3 regions of the Pantoea phytobeneficialis genome follow, and region 1 is predicted to be linked to each of the others. Evidence: predicted binding sites of a transcription regulator. Region 1 holds the regulator's gene; each other region holds the start of a gene.
The links. The regulator Fur, encoded in region 1, represses iron uptake genes when iron is present. The targets are predictions, from matches to a motif close to ATAATAATGAGAACNACTATCAA.
Positions count from the first base shown of each region.

Region 2: a site for Fur is predicted at 4,478-4,500, ahead of CTZ24_RS25635 (TonB-dependent siderophore receptor). Genes of this name have one in related genera too.
Region 3: a site for Fur is predicted at 3,798-3,820, ahead of CTZ24_RS22485 (TonB-dependent siderophore receptor). Genes of this name have one in related genera too.

Region 1 is NZ_CP024636.1:1,230,084-1,241,227, forward strand. It holds gene nagA (N-acetylglucosamine-6-phosphate deacetylase) at 1-694, opposite strand, end outside; gene nagB (glucosamine-6-phosphate deaminase) at 756-1,556, opposite strand; gene nagE (N-acetylglucosamine-specific PTS transporter subunit IIBC) at 1,899-3,926, shown strand; gene glnS (glutamine--tRNA ligase) at 4,078-5,745, shown strand; gene CTZ24_RS05625 (hypothetical protein) at 5,981-6,376, shown strand; gene fur (ferric iron uptake transcriptional regulator) at 6,434-6,880, opposite strand; gene fldA (flavodoxin FldA) at 7,237-7,767, opposite strand; gene ybfE (LexA regulated protein) at 7,896-8,171, opposite strand; gene ybfF (esterase) at 8,340-9,104, opposite strand; gene seqA (replication initiation negative regulator SeqA) at 9,352-9,894, shown strand; gene pgm (phosphoglucomutase (alpha-D-glucose-1,6-bisphosphate-dependent)) at 9,920-11,144, shown strand, end outside.
Region 2 is NZ_CP024640.1:45,519-56,662, reverse strand. It holds gene CTZ24_RS25665 (LysR family transcriptional regulator) at 1-855, shown strand, start outside; gene CTZ24_RS25660 (cupin domain-containing protein) at 882-1,229, shown strand; gene CTZ24_RS25655 (L-lactate MFS transporter) at 1,253-2,497, opposite strand; gene CTZ24_RS25650 (Exc2 family lipoprotein) at 2,760-3,176, opposite strand; gene CTZ24_RS25645 (hypothetical protein) at 3,275-3,544, opposite strand; gene CTZ24_RS25640 (bifunctional diaminohydroxyphosphoribosylaminopyrimidine deaminase/5-amino-6-(5-phosphoribosylamino)uracil reductase RibD) at 3,855-4,292, shown strand; gene CTZ24_RS25635 (TonB-dependent siderophore receptor) at 4,544-6,802, shown strand; gene CTZ24_RS25630 (YdgH/BhsA/McbA-like domain containing protein) at 6,922-7,137, opposite strand; gene CTZ24_RS25625 (DUF1471 domain-containing protein) at 7,261-7,470, opposite strand; gene CTZ24_RS25620 (methionine synthase) at 7,647-8,675, opposite strand; gene CTZ24_RS25615 (DUF1852 domain-containing protein) at 8,703-9,677, opposite strand; gene CTZ24_RS25610 (lysozyme inhibitor LprI family protein) at 10,052-10,861, opposite strand; gene cscK (fructokinase) at 11,031-11,144, shown strand, end outside.
Region 3 is NZ_CP024637.1:484,556-495,699, forward strand. It holds gene CTZ24_RS22465 (molybdopterin-dependent oxidoreductase) at 1-624, opposite strand, end outside; gene CTZ24_RS22470 (amino acid ABC transporter ATP-binding protein) at 657-1,418, opposite strand; gene CTZ24_RS22475 (amino acid ABC transporter permease) at 1,411-2,334, opposite strand; gene CTZ24_RS22480 (ABC transporter substrate-binding protein) at 2,331-3,209, opposite strand; gene CTZ24_RS22485 (TonB-dependent siderophore receptor) at 3,865-6,057, shown strand; gene CTZ24_RS22490 (helix-turn-helix transcriptional regulator) at 6,112-6,840, opposite strand; gene CTZ24_RS22495 (N-acetyltransferase) at 7,053-7,658, opposite strand; gene CTZ24_RS22500 (pyridoxal-dependent decarboxylase) at 7,706-9,118, opposite strand; gene CTZ24_RS22505 (LysR family transcriptional regulator) at 9,362-10,225, opposite strand; gene CTZ24_RS22510 (VOC family protein) at 10,359-10,784, shown strand; gene CTZ24_RS22515 (alpha/beta fold hydrolase) at 10,808-11,144, opposite strand, start outside.

The sequences.
Region 1 (11,144 bases):
TCAAACCGGGTTCACGTCCGGCAAAGGTCGGCATCGCATTGTAGAGGTGGGTGGCAAAACTTACGCCTGCGGCGAAACCGCTTTTGGCTTCTTCATAAGTGGCGTTCGAGTGGCCCGCTGAAACAATAATACCCGCATCGCTTAATTTGCGGATCACCGCACTACCGGCATTCTCCGGGGCGAGTGTCACTTTGGTGATGACATCGGCGTTAGCGCAAAGAAAATCCACCAGTTGTGCATCCGGCAGACGAATCAATTCCGGATTGTGCGTGCCTTTTTTGACTTTATTCAGCCACGGACCTTCGAGGTGTAAACCCAACGCCTGGTTTTGATGTTTAGCCAGATATGCGCGCATGGTTTCGATTGCACGTTTCATTAACGCATCGGTGCTGGTGATAAGCGTTGGCAGGTAGCTGGTGCAGCCTGATTTCTCATTGGCGCGCTGCATAATTTCCAGCGTTTCCACGGTCAGTGCATCGATATCATCGTTAAACTGCACGCCGCCGCAGCCATTAAGTTGTAAATCGATAAAACCGGGAGCGATAAACGCACCCGCAACATCCTGTTGCGGCAGGGTGGCGTCGAGCGTATCGCGTGGGCAGACGCGCTCAATCAGGCCATCGGCAATCACTACCGCATGATTGTCCAGAATTTCATGACCGGTAAAAATCCGGCCGTTTACTAATGCGTACATCGTTTCTTTCTCCCGGCTAAGCCCACCGCCATGCTGGCAGCAGGATTTTTACAACGTGGTCTTACACACCTTTCATATTTTCCGCTTCCATTTCGCGGAAATATTTCACGGTTTTCACTTTCAGTTCCATGGTGGCGGGTTCATCACACACCACCACGCCTTTGGCGTGCAGCTGCAAGCAGCTGATGGTCCACATATGGTTAACATTACCTTCTACCGCCGCCTGCAACGCCTGAGCTTTGACATGACCGGTAACCAGAATCATCACCTCTTCGGCATCCAGCAACGTACCTACACCCACGGTCAGGGCATATTTTGGCACCTGATCCACATCACCGTTAAAGAAACGGGAATTGGCGAGGCGAGTCTCGTGTGTCAACGTTTTGATACGGGTACGGGATGCAAGCGAGGAGGCTGGTTCGTTAAAGGCGATGTGACCATCATTGCCCACGCCACCCATAAACAGATGGATTTTGCCCAGAGCGCGGATCTTCTCTTCGTACTGACGACATTCTGCGTCAATATCTTCCGCATTGCCATTCAGAAGATTGATGTTTTCTGGTTGGATATCAACGTGATCGAAAAAATTACGATACATAAAGCTGTGGTAACTTTCCGGATGCTCTTTTGGCAGGCCAACGTATTCATCCATGTTAAACGTGACCACATGTTTGAAACTAACCTGGCCCGCTTTATGCATCTCAATCAGGTGCTTGTACGCTTCCAGTGGTGTGCCACCGGTGGGCAGACCTAGCACGAAGGGACGATCTGGGCCAGGATTAAACGCATTAATGCGGTTAACAATATGGCGCGCGGCCCATTTACCCACCTGGGTAGGTGTGGCTAAAGGGATCAGTCTCATGTCTTCACCTCAGTTAAAGATTGAAAAGTGGGGTCGCCGTTTTCTCTACAGACCGTTCTTAAGCGTAATCCGTTTAAGCTCAACCATACGGGGAAAAGTGCGTCCTGATATTTTTCATCATAAAATAAGTTTGGGGTGATGGCTAGCAGTTAGGGGGTGTAAACGTCATTTTTGGTGATAAAAGTCACAGTTGTTGTGGTTTTAATTTGCGAGGCGAATTAATTTATCTCTACACTTCGCCTCGTGGTGAAAAGTGTCATCTAAGCTACCGGGTGCCGGGATAATAAAATCAACCCGCGCTACGGCAATACGCCAGTCTCAAAGGGGGAGAATAAGGTGAGTATTTTAGGATATCTGCAAAAGGTCGGCCGAGCGCTTATGGTGCCGGTGGCGACCCTGCCGGCAGCGGCAATTTTAATGGGGGTGGGGTACTGGATCGATCCTGACAGCTGGGGGGCGGGTAACGCTCTGGCTGCGTTGCTGATCAAATCCGGTGCCGCGATCATCGAGCATATGTCGGTGCTGTTTGCCATCGGTGTTGCCTATGGCATGTCAAAAGATAAAGACGGTGCTGCGGCGCTGACTGGCTTCGTTGGTTTCCTCGTGGTCACTACCCTGTGTTCACCGGCCGCCGTGTCGATGATTCAGAAAATCCCGTTGGATCAAGTGCCTGCCGCTTTCGGCAAAATCGAGAACCAGTTTGTCGGTATCCTGGTGGGGATTATCTCGGCGGAAGTCTATAACCGCTTCAGCCACGTTGAGCTACCAAAAGCGCTGTCATTCTTCAGTGGCCGCCGTCTGGTTCCCATCCTGGTCTCCTTCCTGATGATCCTCGTCGCGTTCGTTCTGATGTATATCTGGCCGGTGGTGTTTAATGGTCTGGTCAGCTTTGGCGAGAGCATTCAGAAACTGGGTTCTGTTGGCGCAGGTATCTATGCCTTCTTCAACCGTCTGCTGATTCCGGTGGGTCTGCATCACGCATTGAACTCCGTGTTCTGGTTTGACGTGGCTGGCATCAACGATATTCCGAAATTCCTCGGTGGTGCACAGTCCATCGCTAATGGCAGCGGCATTCCGGGGATCACCGGTCGCTATCAGGCGGGCTTCTTCCCGATCATGATGTTCGGTCTGCCGGGTGCAGCGCTGGCAATTTACCACTGCGCGCGTCCGGAAAACCGTGCCAAAGTGGGCGGTATCATGTTGGCTGCTGCCTTTGCTGCCTTCTTTACCGGTATCACCGAACCACTGGAATTCTCCTTTATGTTCGTGGCACCGGTGCTGTATGTCATCCATGCGCTGCTGACCGGGCTTTCGGTATTTATCGCGGCGAGCATGCACTGGATTGCGGGCTTTGGTTTCAGCGCCGGCCTGGTGGATATGGCGCTGTCAACGCGCAACCCGCTGGCGGTCCATTGGTGGATGCTGATCCCACAAGGTCTGGTGTTCTTCGCTATCTACTATGTGGTGTTCCGGTTCACTATCCAGAAATTCAACCTGATGACACCGGGCCGTGAACTGGCTGCTGATGATGAAACTGACGGCTATGACGTCAATGTTGACCACAGCGGCAGTGGCGAAAGCCAGACCGAATCGCTGGCGCGTCGCTACATTGGTGCCGTGGGTGGTTCAGAAAACCTGACCAACATCGATGCCTGTATCACCCGTCTGCGTCTGAACGTGAAAGATGCCGCTCAGGTGAACGACAGCGTGGCGAAACGTTTGGGTGCATCCGGTATTATCCGTCTCAACAAACAAAGCGTGCAGATTATCGTCGGTACCCAGGCGGAAAGCATTGCCACCGCGATGAAAACCGTGCTGACCAAAGGCCCAGTCGCCGCTGCCGCTACCGCGCCTGCTGCTGCACAACCCGCGGCACCACAGCCGCAGGCCGTGCTGAACAGCGACAAAGGCGTGATCGCCACGCTGGTGGCTCCGGTGAGCGGTGAAGTGGTTGCCCTGGACGCGGTGCCGGATGAAGCCTTCGCCAGCAAGGCGGTGGGTGATGGTCTGGCAATTAAGCCTACCGGTAAAACCGTGGTGGCACCGATTGCCGGTACCATCGTGAAAATCTTCAATACCAACCATGCTTTCTGTCTGGAGAGCGAGAACGGTGTTGAGATCGTGGTGCATATGGGTCTGGATACCGTCGCGCTGGAAGGCAAAGGCTTCTCGCGTCTGGTGGAAGAGGGCGCAACGGTGGTGGCGGGCCAGCCAGTGCTGGAAATGGATCTGGATTTCCTCAATGCCAATGCCCGTTCGATGATCAGCCCGGTGGTGGTCAGCAACAGCGATGATTTCGCTGGCCTCAATCTGCTGGCTAGTGGGTCAGTGGTCGCCGGTGAAACCCGTTTGTACGAGGTTAAAGGCTAAACCCTTGTGATAAACCCCAAAGGCAGGAAGCGATTCCTGCCTTTTTTGTTTTAAAACGACCAACAAACGGTTGTTTCCCTTCTGCGCTTTGTGGATCATACTCCGTTACTTTCCAGGACAAATCACCCGTATTGTATTTGAGGATTTTGAGATGAGTGAGGCTGAAGCCCGCCCAACGAACTTTATTCGTCAGATTATCGACGAAGATTTGGCGAGCGGTAAGCACAACAGCGTGCATACCCGTTTCCCGCCTGAGCCCAATGGTTACCTGCATATTGGCCATGCGAAATCGATCTGTCTGAATTTTGGTATCGCACAAGATTACCAGGGACAGTGCAATCTGCGCTTCGACGACACCAACCCGGTGAAAGAAGATATGGAGTTCGTCGAGTCCATCAAGCGCGACGTGCAATGGCTGGGCTTTGAATGGAGCGGAGACGTTTGTTACTCCTCGAACTATTTCGACCAGCTGTACAACTATGCGGTCGAACTGATCAACAAAGGCCTGGCCTATGTGGATGAGCTTTCGCCGGAAGAGATTCGCGAATACCGTGGCACCCTGACTGCCCCGGGTAAAAACAGCCCGTTCCGCGATCGCACACCGGAAGAGAACCTGGCGCTGTTTGAAAAAATGCGCGCCGGTGGCTTCGAAGAGGGCAAGGCTTGCCTGCGTGCCAAAATCGATATGGCATCAAACTTTATCGTGATGCGCGATCCGGTGCTGTATCGCATTAAATTTGCTGAGCATCACCAGACTGGTAACAAATGGTGCATCTACCCGATGTACGATTTTACCCACTGCATCTCCGACGCACTGGAAGGCATTACCCATTCACTGTGTACGCTGGAGTTCCAGGATAACCGTCGCCTGTACGATTGGGTGCTGGACAACATCAGCATTCCGGTTCACCCGCGTCAGTATGAATTCTCACGTCTGAATCTGGAATACGCGGTGATGTCGAAGCGTAAACTGACTCAGCTGGTGAGTGAAAAGGTGGTAGAAGGCTGGGATGACCCGCGTATGCTGACCGTGTCCGGTTTGCGCCGTCGTGGTTACAGCGCAGCCTCGATTCGTGAATTCTGCCTGCGAATTGGTGTGACGAAACAGGACAACATCGTTGAGATGGCCTCGCTGGAGTCATGTATCCGTGACGATCTCAACGAGAATGCGCCGCGTGCTATGGCGGTGCTGGATCCGCTGAAAGTGGTGATTGAGAACCTGCCTGCGGGTCATGAAGAGATCATCACCATGCCGAACCATCCGAACAAACCGGAAATGGGCACGCGTGAGGTTCCGTTCAGTCGTGAGGTGTGGATCGATCGCGCTGATTTCCGTGAGGAAGCCAACAAGCAGTACAAACGTCTGGTGCTGGGTAAAGAGGTCCGTCTGCGTAATGCTTATGTGATCCGTGCCGAGCGCGTAGCGAAAGATGATGAAGGCAATATCACCTGCATCTATTGTACCTGTGACGTCGATACCCTGAGCAAAGATCCGGCTGATGGCCGTAAAGTGAAAGGCGTGATCCACTGGGTTTCGGCGATCCATGCGCTGCCTGCGGAATTCCGTCTGTACGACCGTCTGTTCAGTGTACCGAACCCAGGTGCGGCAGAGGATTTCCTCACCACCATCAACCCGAACTCGCTGGAAATCAAACAAGGTTTTGTTGAGCCGGGTCTGCGTGATGCAGTAGCGCTTGCGCCGTATCAATTTGAACGTGAAGGTTATTTTTGCGCAGATAGCGTTTATTCGCAGCCTTCTAAGCTGGTATTCAACCGTACTGTCGGTTTGCGTGATACCTGGGCGAAAATCGGCGATTAATCCTTTTTGTCGTTTTCCCCATATCCTGATAAAAGGGCGAGAAATCGCCCTTTTTTATTGGCTGTAATTTGAGTTTAGCCATCTTTTATTCTGTGGCTTGCGAAACGTGCTTGTTACCGGGATTTGCAACTAATCTGACTTTAACATAATTAATCAATTTACGAGTGTTAAAAACTTTTTTTCAGGTAGGCTATGCGCTCTCAGACGTTGCTCCGCGGGTTATAAAGGAAAAAAAATGACAAGTCTCGCTCAGGAAGCCAAACACAGCGTAGTGGTATTACATCAACTTATCGAACGTATTTTTAATCAGTCGGATAGCACCGACGACAGCATTGAATTGTTCCTTTCGCACTTTCACCCGGATTTCAAAATGGTGACACCGCAGGGCAAGCAACTGGATTTCAATGCGACGGAAGTGCTGTTCCGTCAACTGCGTGGTCAACGTGAAGGGATGCGTATCGCCACCAGCGAACATGCCATCATCTCGCAACAAAGCAAGGAAGTGACGATTCAGTATCGCGAATTGCAAATGATGAACGGCACTAACCAGAGCCGCATCTCACTGGCGGTGCTGGATTGCAGTACCTCAATTCCGCGCTGGCGTTATTTACAGGAAACGCTGGTGCAGTGAAGCAGCCATAAAAAAACCGGTGCCAGGCACCGGTTTTTTTATACTGCATAGCACATTTTATTGCTTGTCGTGGAGCGTCTCGTCTTCGCGGCAGTCTCCCAACGCACAGTGGCCGTACAAGTACAGACTGTGGTTAGTCAACTTGATACCGTGACGTGTGGCGATTTCGCGCTGACGGGTTTCAATGGATTCATCGCTGAATTCGATCACTTTGCCACAATCCAGGCAGATCAGGTGGTCATGGTGATGCTGTTGCGTCAGTTCAAAGACGGATTTACCACCCTCGAAGTTATGGCGGGTCACGATTCCCGCGTCATCAAACTGGTTAAGAACGCGATAAACCGTTGCCAGACCAATCTCTTCGCCCATGTCGATCAGGCGTTTGTACAAATCTTCCGCGCTGACGTGATGGCATTCGGGTTCCTGAAGCACTTCCAGAATTTTCAGTCTGGGGAGCGTGACTTTCAGGCCAGCCTTCTTCAATGCGGAGTTGTTGTCAGTCATGCGGATATTGTCCTGTTACTTAGCTAGTCACTTGCGGCGCAGGGCCTTGAATGTCGATCACGCGCATTCTCATTTGCGTCTCATTATAGAACTCAAGCAGTGAAATGAAAACCAAGGCAATGTCCTGAAAATCACCAGTGGCTGTAAGGAGAAATGTCACTAACGCCGGCGGGGATCGTGCAGGTCTTTGTTTCCATTTCACTCAGCCTCATTCTGATGCCAGAGGAATAAGCGGATGACCGTTACGGGTATTCTACAGATTTGCGGGAAAAAGTTAAAAAACAGTAGCTATTATTTTTATAGGAAATTCCTTTAACTCAATGTGAGCCAGCGCCCACATTGAGGAGGGCAGGGGATCAGGCTTCAATGATCTCTTTCAGTTGCAGCTCATCGAAAATCTGTTTCACCCATTTATCAACACGTTCGTTGGTCAGTTCAGGCTGACGATCTTCATCGATCGCCAGACCGAGGAAGTGTTTGTCATCTGCCAGACCTTTCGAGGCTTCGAAATGGTAGCCTTCGGTCGGCCAGTGTCCCACAATCACCGCGCCGTTTGGCTCGATGATATCGCGGATGGTGCCCATCGCATCACAGAAGTATTCAGCGTAATCTTCCTGGTCACCGCAGCCAAACAGCGCGACTAATTTGCCATTGAAATCAATTTCTTCCAGAGTCGGGAAGAAATCATCCCAGTCACATTGCGCTTCGCCGTAGTACCAGGTCGGAATGCCCAGCAGCAGGATATCGAATGCTTCGAGATCTTCTTTGGTGCTCTTGGCAATGTCATGCACTTCGGCCACATCTTTACCCAGTTGTTTCTGGATCATTTTTGCAATGTTTTCAGTATTGCCGGTATCGCTGCCGAAGAAAATGCCTACGATTGCCATGAGTTAAGTAACCTCTTAAATCCTGATATATGGGTTGAATGCACAGTTAAGCGAATGATAGCAGACCGGGCAAAGTGGCGGAACTTGTAAAGCCGAGACTTTGTGTTCCTGCGTGCGGTCTGCGTGTGTTACGACAGTTTGAGTTGCGCCAGCAGCATTTGTTCAATCAATTCGCTACGGCTGATGTTCTGCTGCTCTGCCAGAGTATTAAGCGCGTCAACCGCTTCACTGCTCATTTTTAGCTCCACGCGACGTAAACCACGCACTTTGTCGCGTTTTAGCTGGTTGCGCTTGTTAATGCGCAACTGTTCGTCACGCGTTAGCGGACTGGTTTTGGGGCGACCGGGACGTCGCTCATCAGCGAAGAGATCGAGCGTGGTGCGGTCAGTTTGTTCTTTTGCCATTTTTTGTAAAACTGAGTGGGCGCGAACGGCGGAAAGGCGCTGCGCAATTTATACATTATCGGCCCAGCCACGGTGAAAAAATCATCCGCGGCAAATTTTTAGCGCGACATCATACTCCAGCACTCCTTGCGACGCCAACCTTAAACGTTTTGCGGCAAGCTTTTGCTTTTACAGTACAAAAAAGCGGCGAACTGCGCGCAAAACCGCCTCAGGTTTTTCAGCATGGACCCAGTGACCGGCACCACTGATGACATGCGCATGCGCCTGTGGAAACTGGCGCAGCAACGCATCACGATGTTGATTGTCCAGATAAGGCGATTCGCTCCCGCGAATAAACAGCGCCGGATGTGGCCATGCAGGAACCTCATTCCAGCCGGAAATGGTGGCGTAATTATCCCACAGCACCGGCACATTAAAGCGCCATTCGCCATCCTGGAACGATTTCAGAATGAACTGAATGACCCCTTCTTCTTCCAACAGGGTGCGCATCACCTCGGCGGCTTCACCGCGACGTGTCACACCCGCGGCGCTTACGGCACGGATAGCAGCAAAAATCTCATCATGGCGGCGTGTCTGATAATCCACCGGCGCGATATCAATCATCACCAGCTTTTCAATGCGTTCCGGCGCAATGGCACTTAACGTCATGGCAATTTTGCCACCCATCGAATGGCCGATTACGCCAACACGATCGAGGCCGTGGGCGTCAAGAGTGTCAACGATATCTTGCGCCATCGCCGCATAGTTCATCTCGTCGCTGCGCGCGGACAGACCGTGATTGCGTACATCCACCTGCAAGGTGGGACGGGCATCGCGCAGGCCACGCGCCAGCACGCCAAGGTTATCCAGGCTGCCAAACAGGCCATGAATTAACAGAATTGGAGGAGCATCAGGGGCAGATTGTTCAGTTTCCAGACGGGCATTCAAAATCATGGCAAAGTTCTTACGGTTGTGAGCTTCGCTTAGGTTATCATGAATCCACCTGCTCAGGAGCCAACCTGGTGGGCATTAGGGCATATTCCGACTTTTGCCCTGAAACGATGCCAGCGCTATCGGCCGCCTGGGATTTAACTTTATAATCCTCATGTTAGAGCCCGCTCACATTTTGCACGGCAGGATTTTGCTAAGGCCTTTGCAGAAATGCGTGGTTCTGTCATTTGCCAGAATCGTACGGAAAAAGATGAAAACGATTGAAGTTGACGAAGAACTCTACCGTTATATTGCCAGCCACACCCAGCACATTGGTGAAAGCGCCTCCGAAATTTTGCGCCGCATGCTGAAGTTCACTGCCGGTCAGAGTGCCCCTGCAACCTCTGCTGTTGTCGCCGTTGCGGCCAAAGAAGCCCAGCCGGTCGCAACGCAAGCCCGTCCGCAGGATCGCGTTCGTGCGGTACGTGAACTGTTACTTTCCGATGAGTATGCAGAGCAGAAAAAGGCGGTTAATCGCTTTATGCTGGTGTTGTCAACGCTCTATCGTCTTGATCCCGCAGCCTTTGCGGATGCCACGGCGTCACTGCAAGGACGCACCCGCGTCTATTTTGCCGGTGATGAGCATACGCTGCTGCAAAATGGCACCCATACTAAGCCGAAGCATGTGCCCGGCACACCGTACTGGGTGATCACCAATACCAATACCGGTCGCAAATGCAGCATGGTGGAACACATCATGTTAGCCATGCAGTTCCCGCAGGAACTGACAGAGAAAGTTTGCGGCACCATTTAAACCGAAGCGTCAGGGAGAAGCGCCAATGGCCAATCACCCCCGTGCCGGGCAGCCCGCCCAGCAGAGCGATTTGATTAACGTTGCACAATTAACCTCTCAGTACTACGTCCTGAAGCCGGATGTGGATAACCCTGAACATGCGGTGAAATTTGGTACTTCCGGTCACCGTGGTAGCGCAGGTCGTCACAGCTTCAACGAAATGCATATTCTGGCGATTGCGCAGGCCATCGCGGAAGATCGTAAGAAGAACGGCATCACCGGTCCGTGCTATGTCGGTAAAGACACCCATGCGCTGTCGGAACCGGCGATTTTGTCGGTGCTGGAAGTGCTGGCGGCTAATGGCGTCGATGTGATTGTGCAGCAGGACAACGGCTACACGCCGACGCCTGCTATCTCCAACGCGATCCTTGAGCACAACAAACGCGGTGGCGCACTGGCTGATGGCATCGTTATCACCCCGTCGCACAACCCGCCGGAAGACGGTGGTATCAAATACAACCCGCCGAATGGTGGCCCGGCCGATACGAACGTCACCAAAGTGGTGGAAGATCGTGCTAACCAGCTGATGAAAGCGGGTCTGAAGGATGTAAAACGCCTGCCACTGGATCAGGCGTGGGCCAGCGGTCATATCGTTGAGCAGGATCTGATCCAACCCTATGTTGAGGGTCTGGCACAGGTGATCGACTTCCCGGCGATTCAGAAAGCGGGCCTGAAAATTGGTGTTGATCCGCTTGGTGGCTCTGGTATGGCCTACTGGCAGCGTATCGCAGAGCATTACAAGCTGGATATCACCATTGTTAACGATGCTATCGATCAGACCTTCCGCTTCATGCATCTGGATAAAGATGGCGTGGTGCGTATGGACTGCTCGTCAGAGTGCGCGATGGCTGGCCTGTTGGCGTACCGTGACAAATTCGACCTGGCTTTCGGTAACGATCCCGATTACGACCGCCACGGCATTGTGACGCCGGCTGGCCTGATGAACCCGAACCACTATCTGGCGGTGGCGATCAACTACCTGTTCCAGCATCGTCCACAGTGGGGCAAAGATGTCGCCGTGGGTAAAACCCTGGTGTCCAGCGCGATGATTGACCGCGTGGTGAACGACATTGGCCGCAAGCTGGTGGAAGTGCCAGTGGGCTTCAAATGGTTCGTTGATGGCTTGTTCGACGGCAGCTTCGGCTTTGGTGGCGAAGAGAGCGCCGGGGCGTCGTTCCTGCGTTTCGACGGCACGGCCTGGTCCACCGATA
Region 2 (11,144 bases), on a different contig from region 1:
CTCGACGCGCTGTTGGATGAACGCAGCGTCACGCGCGCTGCGGAGCGGCTATCACTGACGCAGCCCGCCGTCAGCGGTATGCTTACCCGGTTACGTGAATGCTTTGACGATCCGTTATTCACCCGCGCGCAGCGTGGCATTGTGCCCACCTTGCGTGCGCTTGAACTGGCAACGCCGGTAAAAAACATCCTTGCCGAAGTTGGGGAGCTGCTGAAGCCGCGTGAATTTGATCCGGCAACCGCTGAGATGACCCTCAACGTCGCCGCGACAGATTATGCGTTGCGCGCTGTCGTGGTGCCGTTTATGGCCGCCTTACGTCAGCAGGCACCGGGCATCCGTGTGGCGGTACTCCCGGTCAATAACGACCTATTGCCGATGCAGTTTGAACGTGGCGCGGTGGATGTCGCGCTGATTACCCCAGAAACCACCCCACCCGAGTTACACGCAAAAACGCTATATGCGGAAGATTATGTGTGCCTGCTGCGCGCCGATCATCCACTGGCACAATCCGGCGTCCTGTCATTAGATGAGTTCTGCTCCCAGGATCATGCGTTGGTGTCGTATGTTGGAGGCAGTTTTTATGGTGTCACCGATGAAGCACTGGCGACACTGGGGCGTTCTCGCCGGGTAACGCTCTCGGTGTGCAGTTTTCTGGTTCTGCCGGAAATCCTGCGCGTGAGTGATTTAATCAGCGTGGTACCGCGCAGGCTGGCATTGAACACCGCCGGGTTGAAAATCGTGGCACCGCCATTGGATATCCCAGGTTTTACCAAATCCGTCGCCTGGCATGAGCGCACCCATCGCGATCCGGGACATCGCTGGTTGCGAGAATTGTTGTTTTCCACCGCGTTATGAACCGTTAAATCAGGCCAGAGGATCAGATGATTTCTAAAGATAATGCCGAGCACTACATCTGGGGTGAAAGATGCGATGGATGGTATCTGGTCAAACGCCAGGACATGCTGGTTATTCACGAAAAAATGCCACCGCATACCGAGGAAAAGCGGCATTACCACGCCGTATCCCGACAATTTTTCTTTGTCGTGAAGGGCGTGCTGACCATGGAGCTGGAAGGTGAAAAGCAGGAAATCGCTGCGTTGCAGGGCATCGAAATTCCTCCCGAGGCAAAACACCAGGCCAGAAACGACAGCGATGACGCGGTAGAGTTTATTGTTATTTCCCACCCTACCACGCGAGGCGACCGCACTGACCTGCCCGATTTAGCATAAACGGGCAGGCAGGTATCCGCTGATTACCTACGAGCGTCGGGACGCAATTGGCGTACAAGGTACATTTTCGTTGCCACCGACACCAGCAACGCCAGCGCTAATCCCCAGACAAACACCTGCATCATTGCCTCGTAACTGCCGGTACTTTGTCGCAGCAGAGAGGATACGGACGATCCGACCAGCCCTGCGAGCGCCCAGGCGGTCAGCACATATCCGTGGATAGCACTGACCTGGCGGGAGCCAAAAATATCGCCAATATAGGCAGGCAACGTGGAAAAACCACCGCCATAGCAAGTCATGATCAACAGCAAAACCGCTTCAAACAGTAAGACGTGCTGCAATGAGGGCAGTAGCCAGAACGCGACAATTTGCAGAGCGAAAAAGAGGATGTAGGTATTGGGACGACCAATAATATCGGAGAAAGATGCCCACGCAATTCGCCCCAGCCCATTAAATAACCCGATCATCCCAACCAGCGACCCCGCTGCCAGTGCTGATATACCCGTTGCTTCCTGAGCCAGTGGAGAAGCGACGGAAATTAACGCAATACCGCAGGTGATATTTATAAACATCATCAGCCACAACCCTAAAAAACAGCGAGTACGGACCGCTTGATTGGCTGTCATTGGCATCACGCCCTGAGCCGGTATTTTGCCGGGCTTCACCTTTTCCCGCGCGGGTTGCCAGTCTGGTGGCGGTAATTTCAGACAGGCTGATGATAACAACATAATTGCCGTGTAACTGATTGCCTGTAGGAAAAAGGTCTGAGCAATACCTACCGAGCCAATAAGTAAACTCAGAATCGGCCCGCCTAAAAAAGCCCCAAAGCCGAAGCCCATAATGGCGAGGCCCGTTGCCAGACCGCGCCGGTCAGGAAACCATTTCATCAACATCGATACCGGGGTGACATACCCCGTCCCCAGCCCAAAGCCACCGACCAGGCAAAAAAACAGTAACAAACCTAAGCGCAACGTATCGTTCGATATCATGCCAGAGGTGGCTACACCGGCCCCCATCAGACCGACACCCCATAAACCCGTGGCGAGAAACCCCGAAAATCGCGGCCCACGTCGTTCAACAACATGCCCCATGACCGCAGCAGACATCCCCAGTACAAAAATAGCCAGACCAAATGGCAACCCTGCTTCAAACTCATTCCAGCCAAAGGCATCCATAAAAGGCTTTTTAAATACACTCCAGGCATAAACTGAACCTAAAGAAATATGGATACCCACCGCTCCGGCTGCGATAACCCAACGACAATTCATAAAAATCCCTTTATCAAATAGTAATCCATCCAAATTCTATATATGTTCCACTTCCTTATGAAAAGGATAAATTTCTTATTTAAATACATTTCATATATAAACAAAAACAACCTGAAAAACTCATGACCAAACGAGAGGCGATACGCATAACACTCTAATATATAATAAAAAAATCATGTTTTTTTGATGTTTGATATTTACCAAGGATATTCAGCAGGATGGCGGGTGCCCGGCATAACCGGACACCGTCAGATACGGACAGTTATTCTATGCCGAGATAACCGTCCATATAGGTTTGTGCAATCGCCTCCGACATATTGTTGCGCCAGCGCGGTGATAACGTGGCGTCATCTTTATATTCTTTACCGGCAAAGTGCGACGTTCCACTGATTGATTTTATGAACTCATCGCTGTGGAAATAGCTGACTCTTTTCTGCGCATCGGCGCTGGAGACACCTTGTGCACGATCTTTTTTGCCCAGTTGCCAGAACTGGGCAAAAAAAGGCGTCGCCATGCGGATGGAGTCAGCCTTGTTCATCACAAAATTGGGATCCGAATCTTCGACTTTATAGACGAATTTAGTCGCATGCCGTTTGGCGCTGATATCCGTTTGCGCACAACCATTCAGTAACAGGAGAGATAAAGCGACAACACTCACAATGCGGAGGTTTCCATTCATTAAAAAGCTTCCTTTTGCATAAAACGATTGATTTATCATCAGCCCTGTCGGGCTGAAACCAGCACCTCGGGGTGCTGGCCGGGATCAGTCAGGTGAATTCATCGATTGTCATTCACCACCCTTTCACCCTCTTCCGTTAGTCTTACCTCGTAATAGCGTGACATATCCGTGGGCGAGGCAATGAATTCAATCAGCCCCGACCGCATCAATGACGCCAAACTTCGGCAGGTAATATCCCTTCGTTTGCACATTTCAATTTCAAAATCACATTTCATTTCCAGCCCTATGGCTTTATCACCACGTAGCCGGTGCTTAGTGCCACTTTGCATACGACGCAAAGTAATCAGTTTTGCCTGTGAAATTCCCATGCCTTCCCTTCCCCTGGATAAGATCAATAGTTATGAATAACTGCTGAACGAACGGCCTCGCGCTTTCGGACCATTGCAGTCCAACGCTTTTTATGAAATCACTGGGGTACGACACATAATAAGAATATCGAAAAGAAATTGTAAATATTACGTAAGGCAAATTAAGACTGGATTATGTGTCCGACAACCGTTACTACTAGCAGAAAATGGCCGCGAGGCCCGGTATGCACTGTAAAACTACCCGTGATTATCGTCACTACTAAATTTGGTAGTTGCTTTATTTACCTGGATTGGCACTGAGGCAGATCAAATGAATAAGCCGGAAACGTATATGTTGTTAGCACTGGAGTGTTCCAGAAATGCGCTGCCGGACTGTCGGCCAAACCCGCCCGTGGGTTGTGTGATCGTGAGAAATGGCGAGGTGGTCTCTTCCGGTTTTACCCAATCACCGGGCTTGCACCATGCAGAGATTGCTGCCCTGTCGAAGCTTGAAATGTCGGTGAATGATTGCGATATCTACGTCACGCTGGAGCCATGTTCGTTTCAGGGAAGAACCCCCTCGTGTGCAAAGACGCTGGCCTCACTGAAACCAAATCATATCTACATTGCATTACTCGATCCTCATCCAAAGAATCAGGGTGCGGGCATTGAAATATTGCAGCATGCAGGCATCAGTTTCACTTTGGGGATTTGCCAGAATGAGGTTTCCGAATTCCTTTCTGAATACCTGATATCATCAGACCTCTGATTGAATCTCTGGCCGATAAAATAAAATAGATGCCAGGTCGATATATAAGGTTAATGGGTCTTTCACACAACCTGGTGCGACGCATTCCCTTCTTGCCACCGCTGCCAAAAAGTCAACCGACGAAATAATAACGAAACGGCATCTATTCCCGCCATTTATTGATCAATAAAAAACCATTATTGTAATTAATAATAATTCTCATTATAGTTCGCGTTTTCATTTTTGTTGGCAAAGGACAGATGACAAATCTCATGATGAAAACAATATCCCGCTATTCTCTACTGGCTTGTCTTATTGCGTACAGCCTTGGAAACTCCCCTGCATTTGCAAACGAAATAATAAGTGAAACGCCAGTGCAACAACTGGCGATTAGCGATAAAAAAAGCAGTAGCGACAATACTCTGGTCGTCACCGCCCGCGAGCAAACCCTGCAAGCGCCTGGCGTCTCCATCATCGACAGTGAAGCCATCAAAAAATACCCTATCCAGCGTGATGTTTCTGAACTGATCCGCACCATGCCCGGCGTGAATCTAACCGGTAATTCCAATAGCGGCCAGCGTGGTAATAACCGCCAGATTGATATTCGCGGTATGGGTCCCGAAAACACCCTGATTCTGGTTGACGGGATGCCGGTCAGCAGCCGCAACTCGGTGCGCTATGGCTGGCGTGGTGAGCGTGATACCCGTGGCGACAGCAACTGGGTGCCGCCCGAAATGATCGATCGTATTGAGGTTATTCGCGGCCCGGCGGCCGCGCTGTATGGCAATGGCGCGATGGGAGGCGTGGTCAACATCATCACCAAACCGGCAGAAAAAGAGTGGCATGGTAATTTCAACACTTATTACAACGTGCCAGAACACAAATCTGAAGGGGCCACCAAACGTTATAACGCCAGCCTGAGCGGCGCTTTAACGGATAATCTGACCCTGCGCCTGTATAGCAACTGGAGTAAAACACAGGCAGACGCGCAGAATATTAACAGCGGGCATGAAGCTGAGCGTAGCGGTAAATACGCAGGTATGGTGCCGGCAGGCCGTGAAGGGGTGATCAATAAAAACATTAATAGCGTATTGCGCTGGGAGTTTATGCCCATGCAGGCGCTGGAATTGAATGCGGGTTATAGCCGCCAGGGCAACCTTTACGCCGGTGACACGCAGAACACCAACAGCAGCACCCTGGTTAAGGAAAATTACGGTAAAGAAACCAACGTGATTTACCGGCAAACACTCTCCCTGAAATATACCGGTGCCTGGGATAACGGCGTGACCACCAACAATTACATTCAGTTCGAAAAAACCCGTAATAAAAGACTTAACGAAGGTCTGTCCGGTGGACTGGAGGGATTATTCAGCACGACCGATGAAGGTTTTTCTACCATTGTTCTGAATGATACCAACCTGCATTCCGAGGTAAACATTCCCTTTGACGGATGGGTTAGCCAGACAATGACCTTTGGTGCGGAGATGAATCATCAAACGATGAAAGATCCCACCTCCAATACTCTGACCAATACTTCGGAGGTCGACGGCGTCTCCAGTTCCGGTCGGAGCATCTATAGCTCAGCCAATATCTATGGCGTCTACACTGAAGATAATATTGATCTGACCGACTCAACCCGACTGACTCCGGGATTACGTTTCAATCATCAAACCTACACCGGCAGCAATATCAGCCCCTCGCTGAACCTGTCGCAGGATTTGGGGGAAGATTTTACCCTGAAATTGGGCATTGCCCGTGCCTGGAAGGCACCTAACCTGTACCAGACCAACCCCAATTATCTGCTCTACAGCAGCGGCAACGGATGCTACGCCAGTTCCACCAGCTGTTATTTACAGGGTAATAAGGATCTCAAAGCCGAAACCAGCGTCAATAAAGAGATCGGTATCGAGTACCATCATGAAGGGGTGCAGGCCGGTTTGACCTGGTATCGTAACGACTATCACAACAAAATCGAGGCAGGCTATTCCCCGGCGTACAGCAACGGTACATCAAACATCTATAAATGGCAGAACGTGCCAAAATCTGTCGTTCAGGGGCTGGAAGGCACGTTGAATTTTCCGATCAGCGAAAATTTGACCATGAACAACAATTTCACTTACATCATCGACAATAAAAACGAAACCTCTGGCGATTACCTGTCGATTATCCCGAAATATACCATTAACTCGACGCTGGACTGGCAGGCAACCAACGCCCTTTCTGTCCAGGGAACCATGACATGGTATGGCCGCCAAAAGCCGCCTAAATATAACTCCCAGGGTGAGGACACGTCCGGCAGTGAAAAATGGCAGGTTTCCCCCTATGCCATTTTTGGTGCGAGCGCAGTTTATAACATCAATAAAAATATCGATATCACAGCGGGTATCGATAATTTGTTAGATAAACGCCACTTCCGCGCAGGCAACGCGCTGACCTCGGGCGCCAACGGCACTTACGCTTATGGTGCAGGAGCGCGCACCTATAACGAGTCGGGACGGACTTATTATATGGAGCTCGGGATGCATTTCTGACAGAAAGCCGCCTGCTGCCATCTTTAGCCCGGCAGCTATGATGTGCACTGACTTGCATTTAAAACGGAAAAGGCCGCCTTGCGGCGACCTCTTCCGGCACTTCCCTGTACGACCATCCGTTATTTGTACAGTTCTGCGGTCATGTGAACACGGTTATTAGTGTTCGCTTCGGTGATTTTGTACTGTGCACCCTGCTGTGCGGCCTGTGCAGCAATTTTCGCTTCTGCACCGTCCAGGGTTGAAGAGGTGACAGAGATGCTTTGCGCGAAGCTGGCTGCTGACATCAGGGAAAGAGCGGCTACAGCGGCGATTGACAGTGCTTTGATAGTTTTCATGGTCTTAATCCTTAATTAGTTTGTTTGGAAGGCTGTGTGCCTTCGATGAAAGTAATAATAACCATAGTTATCGTTTCATGATTGATAATTAGTGCGATAACTGTGATCGTGCTAATTATTACCTTATTTAGTCAGTTCAGCTGACAGGTAAGCACCGTTGTCCACGCGTGCGCCGGTGATTTTGTACTGCGCACCCTGCTGAGCGGCCTGAGCAGCGATTTTGGCTTCTGCGCCATCCAGGGTGGAAGCGGAAGCGGTGATGCTCTGCGCAAAGCTACCGAAAGAAACCAGTGACAGGGCGGCAACTGCAACGAAAGTTTTGATAGATTTCATGGTCATTTCCTCAGAAGTTTGTTTAATCGGTGAGGCGTTGTGCCTCGATGTGAGAGAGAATAGACCTGACGGCGGGGGAGTAAAAGCTGAGGGATTTGCTGAAATAATTCAAAAAAATTGAATATAAAAAAAGGCGCGATAAATCGCGCCCTGCCATCAATCACAGTTTGTTAGCGTCAGCCCAGCAGCTCTTTTCGAACGATTTCTGCACCCGCGCTTAACGCCTCCAGCTTGCCTCTGGCGACCCGGCGCGATAGCGGCGTCATGCCACAGTTGGTAGACGGATAGAGTTTGTCAGCATCGACAAACTTAAGCACGTTGCGCAGCGTAGCGGCGACTTCTTCCGGGGTCTCGATGGTATTGGTTGCCACATCGATCGCCCCCACCATCACCTTTTTACCGCGAATCAGTTCAATCAGATCCATTGGAACATGCGAGTTGTGACATTCCAGGGAAATGATATCAATGTTGGATGTTTGCAGTTTAGGGAACACCTCTTCATATTGGCGCCACTCGTTCCCCAGAGTCTTTTTCCAATCGGTATTGGCTTTGATGCCATAGCCATAGCAAATATGCACAGCCGTCTCACATTTAAGCCCTTCGATGGCTCTTTCTAAAGCAGCAATCCCCCAGTCATTCACCTCATCAAAAAAGACATTAAATGCAGGTTCATCAAACTGGATAATATCAACACCTGCCGCCTCTAACTCTTTGGCTTCCTGGTTAAGAATTTTGGCGAATTCCCAGGCGAGTTTTTCACGGCTTTTATAGTGTCCATCATAAAGTGTATCAATCATCGTCATCGGACCTGGTAAGGCCCATTTGATCGGTTGACTGGTTAGTTGACGTAAAAATTTAGCATCTTCGACAAATACGGGCTTTTGACGAGCAACTTCACCCACAACGGACGGTACACTCGCTTCATAGCGATTACGAATTTTAACGATCTCGCGTTTCTCAAAATCAACGCCGCTGAGATGCTCAATAAAGGTCGTGACAAAATGTTGGCGTGTTTGCTCACCATCACTGACGATATCAATACCGGCTTTTAATTGATCTTCCAGGCACAAACGCAGCGCATCATGTTTGCCCTCAATTAATTCCGCATCCTGCAATTTCCAGGGTGACCAAAGTGTCTCAGGTTGTGCCAGCCAGGAAGGCTTAGGTAAACTGCCAGCAGTTGAAGTAGGTAATAATTTTTTCATCACAGGTGACCTTGTACTTTCGGTTAATCAAAGAACGGACGCAGCAGACCATTGCTCAAGAACAGTTTGATAAGGTTTGATGAAGTGCTGCTCAGTAAACTTTCCTTGTTCAATAGCCAACTGGCTACGTTCTTCGCGATCATAAACAATTTGAGTTAAGGAATAATCCTGATGCTTCAGACTTGGCTGGTAGCATTTTCCTGCCGCAGAGTTAGCATTGTAAATCTCAGGGCGATAAATCTTCTGGAACGTCTCCATTGTGCTGATGGTGCTGATCAGCTCAAGGTTGGTGTAATCACTGAGTAAGTCGCCAGTAAAATAGAAGGCCAAAGGCGCAACACTGTTCGCCGGCATAAAATAACGTGCCTGTAACCCCATTTTATTGAAATAAAGGTCAGTCAGGGATAGCTCATCTTGCTGGTATTCGATGCCAAGTACCGGATGCTGATTTCCCGTCTGATGATAGACGTTCTTACTGGAAACACTCAGGCAGATAACCGGTGATTTTTTAAAATTCTCTTTATACGCATCGGAATTCACGAAGGACTTGAATAGGTTTCCATGAAGATCACCAAAGTTATCGGGCGTGCTAAAGCCAGATTGTTTTTTATTATGTTCAGGAAGAACCACACTAAAATCATAGTCCCGTACATAAGAAGAGAAATTATTGCCTAAAATACCGTCAATACGCTCATGGGTTTTCTTATCAACGATATTTGTTTTTAATATTTCAATCGCCGGAAAGGTAACTTCAGCACCAATGTTCAACTCAGCAGAAATTATTTCCAGTTCAACTGAATAACGATCGCTATTAGGGTTATCCCAGTGCGCCAGCGAATTGAAACGATTGTCAATCATCACTAAGGCGTTACGCAAGTTCTCCTGACGTTTCTCGCCTCGTGCTAAGTTCGCAAAGTTAGTCGTGATGCGCGTATTTTTGGAAGGGTTATAATTTTCGTCGAAAGAAATACGCTTAATAGAAAATGTAAGATCTTTATTCATCGCAATCCGGCACCCTGATATCTGAGATAAATACTGAAAAGACGTTTGGTTGGTTGAAAGTCACCCAATTTTTTTGGGGTTTTCTCATTCAGTATTTTTTATCTGATTTAACATTGATAATGCATATTTTATGCCAGAGCTTTTGGATGGAGAAAAGTGATTTAATTTCAATACAGCATGAGTCATGTTCATGATCAGAATCACGGTCAGGGCTGGCAGGGTTGAAAAATGTCCCACCCTACATAACTTTACTTTTAAATCATACAGTTATGCGGAAACGGGGTTACTGCGCTCGTATTCTGTGAAGGTGAGTTCAGGGCTGCAACAGCAGCCCTGTGTCAGAAAATGACAAGACGAATAGACTGTATCTCGATTCAAGATGCCGCAGCAACGTTACAAGCATACAGTATCACCTGTAGCTGAGTTTCGTTATTGCTGGTTGATTTGAGTCTATAGCTGGAAAATTTAGCATTGGCAGGGCGCGTATAGTAGGAGGTACTGCCGTCACTTTCTTTCTTAATATTTAAGTATTCCTGGCCCAGAGCACTTATCTCTCCGCTGTCCATATCGCCAAGCCCGTAATTTTGGTCGAAATGAATAACAAAGCTGTCTCCAGAATCCGTCACTTTAATGGTGTAAGGATCATTTTTCTTGCCACTGAGATATTTGTCCTTAAATCCACGACCATACTGCATGGATACCTTACATACCTTTGTCACCGGATCCGTGTGAGAAGGAAAACTCGGCGGGACACCACCATCATCTTGTACCGCTTGCTGAAGATTAGTTGGTGCTGGTGGTGATGCCGGGTTTACCTGACGGACGGAAGGTGCAGCAGATTCAGCGGTTTTTTGTTCCGAAAGCACGCCCAGCACAGCCACTAAGTCATTGATTCGCCCCTTATAAGCCGAATCAAGTTGCGAAACTGTTGTCGCTTTGTTTCTGATACTCTTCAGCCACAACAGCTGTGATTTTTTTATCATCGTCGCTTGATCCGCTTTTTCTGTTAATGCTTTGCGGTACAGCGCATTCAGTTTATCGTCGAGGGAAGATAAAGACGGTGTGGAACAGATAGTCAATTCGGCGTAACTGCTGGCTTTTTTGCAATCAAACGAAGCTGCGTATCCCGGCATGTGCCATAAAATGCCTACTGCAATAAATATTACGTTTCTCTTTTTCATCATTACCGGCTTCCTGCTGAAACGAATAGATCTATTTCGACCATTCTGACTAAATCTGAGTATCGGCAGAACCTCAGAATTCCTTATAGCATCCGACTTCAGATAAAATTTCTGTTGCCTTGCTAAACCGGTTTAGTTAGTTTTCACAGACTCATTCTATGGAGGAAATTTCATGTCAGCACGAGTCTGGTGTCTGGGAGACGCCGTGGTTGATCTGTTGCCGGAGGCGGATGGACGACTGATGAAGTGTCCGGGTGGCGCACCGGCAAATGTTGCCGTTGGTATT
Region 3 (11,144 bases), on a different contig from region 1:
CTGCTGCATAAAGCCACGTTCGGTGTGTTCGCTCAGGCCACCACTGGCCACCTGTGAATTTTTCAGCGCCAGACCGCCAAACGCCAGCACCACGTCGCTGTGTTGGGCAATCTCTTCCCAGCTTACGCCGCGGCGGGCAATCTCGTTCATATCGCCCACGATATGTGGCAACAGCACGGACGCCGAGCCGGAGCTGTAGCTGTTAACCGAGCGTACATAGCCACCCAGGGTGGTATTGAGAAAACGATGTACCTGGCTTTGCGCATGGTGGAAACGCCCCGCGCTCGACCATCCGTAAGAACCACCAAAAATGCCTTCCGGGCCATAGTTTTCGCCAACACGTTTTAATTCGTTTGCCACCAGGGTATAGGCTTCTTCCCAACTGACGGCAACATACTCATCGTTACCACGGCGTTGATCCGGTCCGGGGCCATTTTCCAGCCAGCCACGACGTACCATCGGACGCGCCACGCGCGCCGGATGGCTGAGGGCGTGACGGAAATTTTGTAACAACGGGCTGGGATCGGGATCGCGGTGGAATGGCTCAATGGTGAGTTGATCGCCCTGCTGTTGAGCATGGAAAGCTCCCCAGTGTGCGCTGTGCATGACTGGTTTCTGCGTCATCATTGTTCCTGGCTAAAAAAGAAAAACGGTGCTTAAAGCACCGTTGCAATAAAGTTTCTCACGCGCCCGTTTTCCGGGTCGTCGAGTACCTGCTGGGTCGGACCAGCGGCGACAATTTTGCCACCTTCCATAAACACAATGTTGTCGGCCACTTCACGGGCAAAGCCAATTTCGTGCGTGACGATCACCATAGTGATGCCGGAATGCGCCAACTGTTTGATCACCTGCAACACCTCACCCACCAGTTCGGGGTCGAGTGCGGATGTCGGTTCATCAAACAACATCACACCAGGGTCCATCGCTAACGCACGGGCAATCGCCACGCGTTGCTGCTGACCACCAGATAGATTCTGCGGCCATTCATCTTCACGACCCGACAAGCCCACCTGTTTCAGCAACGCCAGCGCTTTGCTGGTAGCCTGCTGGCGACTCTGCTTTTTGATGCGCATCGGGGCATCGATGATGTTCTGCAACACGGTACGATGTGGAAACAGGTTAAACTGCTGAAATACCATGCCAATTTCCGCACGCTGACGCGCAATCGCGCTACTGCTCAGCTCGTGCAGTGCCTGACCTTTCTGCTTGTATCCCACCATTTCGCCGCCGATACGGATGGTACCGCCATCCAGCTTTTCCAGATGGTTGATACAACGCAACAGCGTCGATTTCCCGGAACCGGAGGGACCCAGGATCACCGTCACCGAACCCGCCGGAATATCGAGGTTAACTTCATCCAGGATGGTGACACCGGAGAAACGTTTGGTCACCTTACGCAGTGCGATTGCCTCAGCCATTGCTCACGCTCCTTTCGGTCTTGGTGGCAGAAAAACGTGGCAGCGACTGCCACAGGCTGCGTTTCTCACGACGTGTCACGCCGCGACCAAAATAGCGCTCGACATAATATTGTCCTATCGACAGGACCGAGGTCATCAGCAGATACCATAACGTTGCGACCAGCAGCAGCGGGATCACTTCATAGGTGCGCTGATAAATAATCTGCGCGGAAAACAACACATCCTGTAGCGAAATAACTGAAACCACCGCCGTGGTTTTTAACTGACCAATAATTTCGTTACCCGCTGGCGGCATAATGGCGCGCATCGCCTGAGGCAGGACGGTATGGCGGAAGATCTGCGCCGGACGATAACCCAACGCACGGGCCGCTTCCAGCTGACCATTACCTACGCTCTGGATGCCCGCGCGAACAATTTCTGCCGCATAAGCGGATTGATGCATTACCAGCGCGATCACTGCCGCACTGAACGGGCTAACCAGCGAGTTGGACTGAGCGCTCCAGATCTCACCCAGTCCCGGAATCCACAGCGAAATTTTGGGATAGAGCGCCGCAATGTTGTACCAGAGAAACAGCTGCACCAGCATGGGCACACCACGGAAGAACCAGGTATAGGCCCAGCTCACCGCGACCAGTACCGGATTGGATGACAAACGCATCAACGCCAATACCGTACCGAAGGCAAAACCCAGCACCACGGATATCACCGTAAGTTGCAGCGTCATCAAGACGCCCTGCAAAATGGAGGGGCCGGTGAAGTTCTCCGCAATCACCCCCCATTCAAAACGCGGGTTGTTGATCATGGAGTGCGCCATCGCCACGACGCACAACAGTACCACCAGCGCACTCAGCCAGCGTCCGTAGTAGCGTTTGCCGACGATTTTCAGATCGTCGGTGTGGTCCTGAAAATCACTCATTTAAAGATCTCGTCATTGCGTTTAGCTTCGGTCACAGCACCAAATCCAATCCCCCAGTTGTCGAGGATTTTCTTGTAGCTACCATCTTTGATTAATGAGTTCAGGGCCGCCTGGACAGCCGGTTCCAGTTCAGACTCTTTCGGGAAGGCAACGGAAACCGGGTAGTCGGTTACGCTGATCTCACCACTCATGGTCAAAGGTTTGATGACTTTAACCTGCCACAGCAGACCTTCGTACGGACCGAGGAACATCGGCACGCGTCCACTCACCACCGCCTGAACACCAGCCGGGCGGTCCGGGAAGACCGAAACTTTGATTGGCGGTTTGCCCGCGGCTTCACAAGCTTTGCTGGCTTCTTCCAGACGGGTTACCTGAGTGGTGCCAGAACCCGCCCCCACTTCTTTGCCGCACACGGCATCAAAGGATTTGAAAGGGGCGATATTGGCGTCTTTCTGCGAGATGATGCCAAGCAGGCTGGCATTGTAGTAGCTGACGAAATCTACCTGTTTAGTACGCGCTTTAGTCGCGTTGATGTTGGAGAGCGCGACATCATAACGACCGGTTTTCAGGCCAGGAATGATGTTGTCGAAGCCACCGGTATCTTGCCAGTGCACCGGGATACCGAGGCGCTCACCTACCGCATTCATAATGTCGATTTCACGACCGGCCAGAGTTTTGTTGTCTTCTTTATAGAAGGTGGTCGGTGGCGTGTTGGGGTTGGTTCCGGCAACAATGTAGCCACGTTTCACGATATCCGCAGGTAACAGGCTTTTCAGCGCCGGATCGGCTTTAACATGGACTGAGCTGTCGGTGGGAACAGATTGTTCAGCGGCAAACGTGGTGTGCGCACTCAGAGCAAGTGCGAAAAGGGTCATTCCTTTTGCGAATTTCACTGGAACCTTTCTCCTGATATTTAAAATGTTTCCCCAGCGGGAAAAGGCATTGGAGGTAGCGATGTATTGTTCACCTCATAAGCCACATTTATTTTGTGCCTTACGGGTTTATTCATCCTCGTAATGTCCCGTGGTCATTTTCTGTGAATATATGCAGGGATCACAAATGCGAAAAACAGATATCTATTGCCGAAATCTGGCAATAGACTTTTTCAGTGAGTCGGAGGAGACACGAAGTTGTGGTCAGCAGCGGAATTACAGGGATTTTGGCAGAGAATCAATGGGCTACAAATGCAGCACTCACCTCTCTTTTTATTCTTAGACATAACCATGTTTTCTAAGCGATTGCAAAACGCGTGAGGACAAACATCCATCACCCAATAACCGTGAGTGCCTGATAAAATTTCTCCGCAGCACAATTGACTCAGAACAGCGCGATATTTATCAGCAACGCCGGGAATTTCCCCATCCTTCAGTATGTTGTAATTAAATACCCCTCCCCTGATGCGAATCGAACGAATGTTAAGCAATTAAGGAGAAATCAGGGAGATTCCTTACTCAATATATACAATGATAATTATTCTCATTATCATGCGCATTTGCTTACAAACGTTAACATATCAGGGAGAAATCTTAAGTGAATGTAACCAGATGTAGCCAAAAGCGACCTGTCGCGCTGTTTTTGGCCAGCCTGCTGAGTACGTCAGCTTATGCTGCCAATGAGGAGCCAACCGAAAAACTGGCTGACGATGAATCAATGATCGTCACGGCGGAAGAGGAATTGAAGCAACAGCCGGGTGTTTCAACCATCACGGCGGAAGACATCCAGAAAAGTCCGCCGGTTAACGATTTGTCCGACATTATTCGTAAGATGCCCGGCGTGAATCTCACCGGTAACAGCGCCAGTGGCAGCCGGGGCAATAACCGTCAGATCGATATTCGTGGCATGGGACCAGAGAACACCTTAATTATGATTGATGGTGTCCCTGTCACCTCGCGTAACTCAGTACGGTATAGCTGGCGCGGCGAGCGAGATACACGCGGTGATACCAACTGGGTGCCCGCTGAAATGGTTGAGCGCATTGAAGTCATCCGTGGTCCGGCAGCATCACGCTACGGCTCAGGAGCGGCGGGTGGCGTGGTGAATATCATTACCAAACGCCCGACTAACGACTGGCACGGCTCATTGTCATTGTTCACCAATCAGCCGGAAGATGATAAAGAAGGTGCGACTAAGCGCGCCAACTTCAGCCTGAGCGGACCGTTAGCCGGAGATGCGCTGACCATGCGTTTGTATGGCAACATCAATAAAACGGATGCCGACGCTTACAACATCAATACCGCGGAAAACGGTTCCAACGCGGCAGGCCGAGAAGGTGTGCGTAATAAAGACATCAACACGGTGTTTTCCTGGAAAATCACCCCGCTACAAATTGTTGATTTCAGCTATGGCTATAGCCGCCAGGGCAATATTTATGCGGGTGATACGCAATACAGCAACGGCAATATCAGTCCGAATGGTTTGGTCGAGTCACTTTATGGTGATGAAACCAACCGCATGTATCGTCAGAGTTATGGTGTAACTTACAACGGCATCTGGGATTGGGGTACGTCTAAGCTCAATTTTAATTATGAGAAGACCAACAACACCCGCTTGCAGGAAGGTTCGACCGGTCGCGTTGAAGGGATGATCAACAGCAATGACTACGCAACCAGCCGTCTCGAAAGTTATCGCGCGGGGGGTGAGATTAACTTCCCGGTTGAATTGCTGGTTGATCAAACCATGACATTGGGTGCCGAATGGAATCGTGATGAATTGAATGACCCCGCTTCCATGAGCGCGACCGATGCATCAGGTGTGATTATTGATGGCGTTTCGGGTGACCCAGCCTCACGCAGCAGTAAAAACAGCGCCACCATTAGTTCGCTTTATTTTGAAGATAACATCGCCGCCACCGACAGTACTGAGGTGATTCCCGGCCTGCGTTTCGATTATCACAATAAATTTGGTGCTAACTGGAGCCCGAGCCTGAATATTTCTCAGGGGCTGGGTGATTATTTCACCCTGAAAGCGGGTATCGCTCGCGCCTTTAAAGCACCGAATCTGTATCAATCAACGGAGGGTTATTTGCTCTCGACCCGTGGCAACGGCTGCCCGGTGGGGATCTCTACCGGAAGCTGCTATTTATTAGGTAATGAAAATCTCGATCCTGAAATCAGCGTCAATAAAGAAGTCGGGATCGAGTTCCATAATGACGGTTACACCGCCGGTATTACCTGGTTCCGCAATGATTATAAAAATAAAATCGTCGCGGGTGACGAGGCAGTGGGCTACACCTCAAACGGATACAATGTGTTGCGCTGGGAAAACGGTGGCAAAGCCATTGTTGAAGGTCTGGAAGGCAACCTGACAATTCCGGTGATCGACGATACGCTGGAGTGGCGTACCAACGCTACCTATATGTTCCGTTCGGAAAGTAAGAAGACCGGTAACCCATTGTCGGTGATCCCGGAATTCACCATCAACTCGCAGTTGGACTGGCAGGTCACGGACAAACTGGACGCCAATATCAACTGGACACAGTACGGTCGTCAGAAACCGCGCCAGTACGCTGAGATTCGTAACGAGTCCGGTGCCATTTCTAATCGTGAAATCAGCCCCTACTCTATCTTTGGTCTGAACGTAAATTACGCTATCACCAAAAATCTGCGTGCCAACGCGGGTATTAACAACCTGTTTGATAAGCGGGTTTATCGTGAGAATGATGGCGCATCCACCTATAACGAGCCAGGTCGGGCTTATTATGCTGGGGTGACGATGTCGTTTTGATGAATGCCACCACCCTGTTGGATATTGACAGGGTGGTTGTTCTGAAGTGGATAGTTATTTGCCAGACGGGTGCGAAATGATGTTGAGTTCAATGGCGAGACTGATGGCATGTTTAGCGTTATTCACACCGAGCTTTTTCACAACTTTACCCATGTGAAACTTGACCGTACTTACCGTAATATCCAACATACGTGCGATTTCAGGGTAGGTTTTCCCGGTACTGCTCCAGTAGAGAATTTCGTTTTCGCGGGCTGAGAGTGCATTCCCCTCAGCAGTAGGCGTCTCATTTTCTTCACGATAGAGATGAAGTAGCATTTCATGGGTATCGATTAAAAGTCCCTGAATATCATTTTTATTTTTTGTTATATTATCATACATTTCTGCTTCTAAGTACTTATTCACATACAATGATAATGTAACCAAATTGTTTTTTTGATCATGCAAGATAAACGTATGGCCACTCACGATATTATAAGGCGTGACCGATTCAAATATTCTTTCGATAACCCATCGAGAATTAATCATTAAACTATCATCCCAAATAATTGGAGAGATACGGTTTAATGCATTTATTATAACAGGATCTATATTCTGATACTTGCTCTCCAGATAAACCTGTGAAAAGTAATCTGGCAAATCGGAAATGATAATCATGTCATCTGAATTACGCTTATTCATTACTGCAAATGCATAATTCATATCACCATATTTTTTTAGCTGTTTTTCCAGATGTTTCTTTACGATTTTATTTTTTTGAGGATCTGAGAAAAACTTACTATTCATTCACTTATTCCCCTGAACTCATTACACTACAACAAGTGTTGCAGTTGAGAATAGTATCGTATCCAATGATATAGCACAAACATAAATCACAAAAGACGGCATGATGTGAGCCAGCCCACTAAAAGGCTGGTTCGTTTTTAGTAGCCTGCATCAAACCGATGCCAGCAGTGGAGCAGATACTTCGAGGAAAGCACCTCTAATTGACTTTAAACTCAACCTATTGAATTAGGTTCACGCCAGATTGGGAAAAGTTCAGGAAAACCTTCAATTTGCAAAGGTTTGCCCGCATCACGATAACCAAAACGCCTGACTAAAGTACGTGTACTAAAAGCTGTACATTCGGCGTAGCACGGCAGCTTTGCCTTATCCAGAATAACATTCAGCTTGCTGAACAATGCTTTTACAATTCTTCCCCCTCTGTTAGCGCGTGAAACTGCGACAAGGAAAATATAAAAATGCGGTGGTGTTCGAGGATGATACTGGTCAAGCCCGCTCATAAAGGCTGAGGCTGTAGTGTAATCAACCCCACACTCCTGCTTAAGCAAACTATCGATTCGTTCATTTTCTTCTTTAGTCATTTCCATCAACTGCGGATGAAAATATACCAGGACGCCAACGTCGTCCTCAGCCAGAAGAATGCCGCCATTTTGTTGAGCAAGATCCACATAAATACGGAAAAATTTTTTCATTGTACCCAGACGTCTTGACATATTCTCATCAGTAAAGGCGAATTTGAGTACTGGATCGTGATAAAATTCTGAAGCCAATAACTCACAGACTTTTTCCAGTTCGGAAGTTTTCGCATGTCTACATTTCATTGTTCATTCCCCTAATAATTTAATAATCATTCCATTATATTTTATATTCAGACCAGTGCTTGCTTATTCTTTAACTCAGTAATAAGACTATCAATTGCTGCTCGTGTCACATGCGGCATAATAACGATATGTGCTAACTTTCCTCTGCCACTGAGTTGGAATAGATTGAAGATCTCTTCTCTCGGACGGCTAAAAATCACCACCAGCGATTGCGGTCCACGCTCAACACAAAATGAAGGATGAATCGCTTTTATCGATTGCATCTGTTGATAAGCATAAGCGGCAAGTTTCTCGCAGCGTGCTGCAATAGCAGCCTGCATCGTGGGTGTCACCGTATTTATGGCGTACCAGAGAATTAATGCGGCCAAACCATTGCGCGTCCCCCCCAGCGTGGTATCCGGTGTATCGACATATTCAGGCAATGTCGCCGGAAGCATGCGATACTTTTCCTTGCTCATGTAAACGCCTGAAGCAAAGGGTGCACCAAACCATTTATGGGTACTCATCACGATCGAATTCACAAACGGCAGGCGAAAATCAAAAAGCGACCCTCTCTCTGACGTTAGCCGCTGTTCACTGGCTAACTCCAGGTAAGGCAGATACGCGGCCCCCAATGCCCCATCAATATGAATCCAGCAGTCCGAATGATCACAACCATGCCGTTCCAGAATGCCTGACACCTGCTGCCATACCCGCACGGCGTCATCGAATCCACCCAGAAATGTCGTACCCACATTCAAAACAATAATCGGTGGATGCCCTCTGGAGACGAAGAAATCGACCAACGCCGACAATGCTCCCACATCCACCGCACCATGCTGGTCCACCGGTACGCCATTAGGCCATTGACCATCTGGGGTGACAGGACACTGCCCCGGAAAGTATTTATTACCCGCTTCCTGAAAAGCGGTAATATCCAAAACATTTGCACATTTTTCTAGTGAATAATGCGCTTCCTGAGAATAATAAAGTACAGGTTCACGCATCGTATTCTGGCATATTCCCCTGGCTCTCGCCCGTGAGCTGAAATATTCACGCGCACTCCATAATGCGTACATGTTCCCCTCCGTGGCCCCCATGGATAACACATAGCCCCAAAAGGAATCCTGAGTCAAAGGCGAGCGCGGAAGCGCATGCCAGAGCTTGCAAAAGTATTCCAGCACCTCTTGTTCCAGCTCGCGTGTATTCAATAAGGTCGAGTTGGCTTCGTAAGGGTCACCGAGATTATTCAGGTGAACATCGATAAATGGTGCCAGTGCCGAATAGTCGAAGTTTTGATTAAGTGGATAACCTAAAGATAATTTCTGACGGCCGATGACTTCACTGTAAATATTTCTCAACCGTTTCATCACTTTTTGCTGCACCAGTTCTTCAGGACAGGCTAACAAATGAGGGTTGTAATCCCCGCACCTCCCAAGCTCACTCGAAATGGCTTTATTTACGTCAATTAATTTTTCCATAAAAATACTCCATAAACGCGTACTGACGTATCACCCAGACAACCATTGAAATATCTCGCTGACTGTCATCCTTAAACAAATCTTTTTTATCCTGCCATATTTCCAAATGATTTGTCGCGTTAATGGTAACAACTCAGACCAAATAAATATATCTGGCTCACAGATGATATATATTCATTTCTGAATATATAATAGTTTTCGTGAATTTCGTTATTTATGTATTCAGGTATAGCAGTTATTTCCCTACCCCGCCTCCACCAGCAAACGTCCCAATTCCCCCGCCAGTTCTGAGTTCGCCTGCCCGGCCCGCTGCACCAGCCCTACCTCGCGGTAAAACGTCTCCGCTCCCATCTCCACCACCCGCACCGTCTTTGGCCAGCGCTGAGTCGGTTGGGTTTGTGGCACCAGCGCCACCCCCAACCCATTCGCCACCAGTTTTACAATCGCCTCCAGCTCATCCACTTCGCACAGCTCCTGCACATCGATACTGCGCTCCCGCAGATAACGGTCCACCTGGCGGCCACCAAATGAAGTACGGTCATAACGAATAAACGGATGTGTCGCCAGCAATTGTGCCGCTTCATCCCCCGTCACCTGACGCGGCACAATCAATCGGTAAGGTTCGCGACGTAAGGTGGTCCAGTGCAAATCGGTTTGCAGCGCAAACGGCGGGCGGATCACTGCCGCCAGATCCAGCTCCCCGGCGTCCACCAGGTTGACCAATTCCAGCGACAAACCCGGTACGATGCGCGTCTGGCAACCGGGAAACTGCTTATGAAATCGCGTTAACGCAGTGGGCAACAGCGAACGCTGAATAGAGGCAATTGCACCCAGGGTGACGCGAGCTGCCGGACGGGGCAGTTCGGCCTTATCACCGAGATGGCGGTATAGCGTCAGCAGCTCATCCACCTGCGGCAACAATTGTTGACCGCGCAGATTAAGCCTGGCGCTGCGCCCGCTGCGGTCAAAAAGATCAAAACCTAACTCGGCTTCCAGTCTGAGCATTTGCGCGCTCACCGCTGCCTGGGTCAGACCAATTTTGTCACCCGCTGCGGCAAAGTTGCCCTCCTGCACCACCACCATGAAGGTTTTTAGTTCCCGAATCATCGATGACACTCAAAAATTATTTGTATTAACCCCAACTATATATTGTTTTTATTCAAACAAAACCATTCGTATGATTTTGAGCAGATGCTGCACCAGCGGCACACCGCCCCCTCTTTTTGATGCTGGAGACACTATGAGCCTTTCCCCTTTTCACCTTGCCATCCCGGTTTACGATCTTGATGCAGCACGCACCTTCTACGGCACCATTTTTGGTCTGGCAGAAGGTCGCTCCAGCACCCAGTGGGTCGATTTTGATTTTTATGGTCATCAGTTGGTGATCCACGAGCACCCCAAAACCGCCTCCCAGGAAAACGTACATTCCAACCCGGTCGACGGCCATGATGTGCCTGTGCCGCACTTCGGCATTATTCTGCATTGGGATGAGTGGGAAGCGTTGGCTGAACGCCTGCGCGGGTTCAACACCAAATTCGTGATCGAACCCTATATTCGCTTTAAAGGGCAGGTCGGCGAACAGGCTACGATGTTCCTGTTCGACCCGTGCGGTAACGCGCTGGAATTCAAGGCGTTTAAAGATATGAGCCAACTGTTTGCCAAATAAGTTTTTGGTGTCAGCCCGCGTGCTTAACGGAAAAAGTGCGCCAGGGCAGCGGCCAGCGCCAGCGGTTGTTCATCCGGGATGAAATGGCCACTTTGGGCGATAGTGATCCCGGTGACATCGTCGGCAAACTGCCGTAGCGGTGTCGCCATATCGGGGATGGAACCCTGATCGGCGCTGATTGCCAGCAGCGGCAGCGTCAGTTTGCCCTGCTCACGCAGCGCCCGATTCTGCTCCGCCGATTGCGTCACTACCCGATAGGGTGCCAGTCCGGCGCGCAACGCGCCATTCTGACGTAGCAAACGCACATATTCAGCCATGTCAGCGTCGCTGAATACCATCGGGCTGGCGGTTTTACGCCGC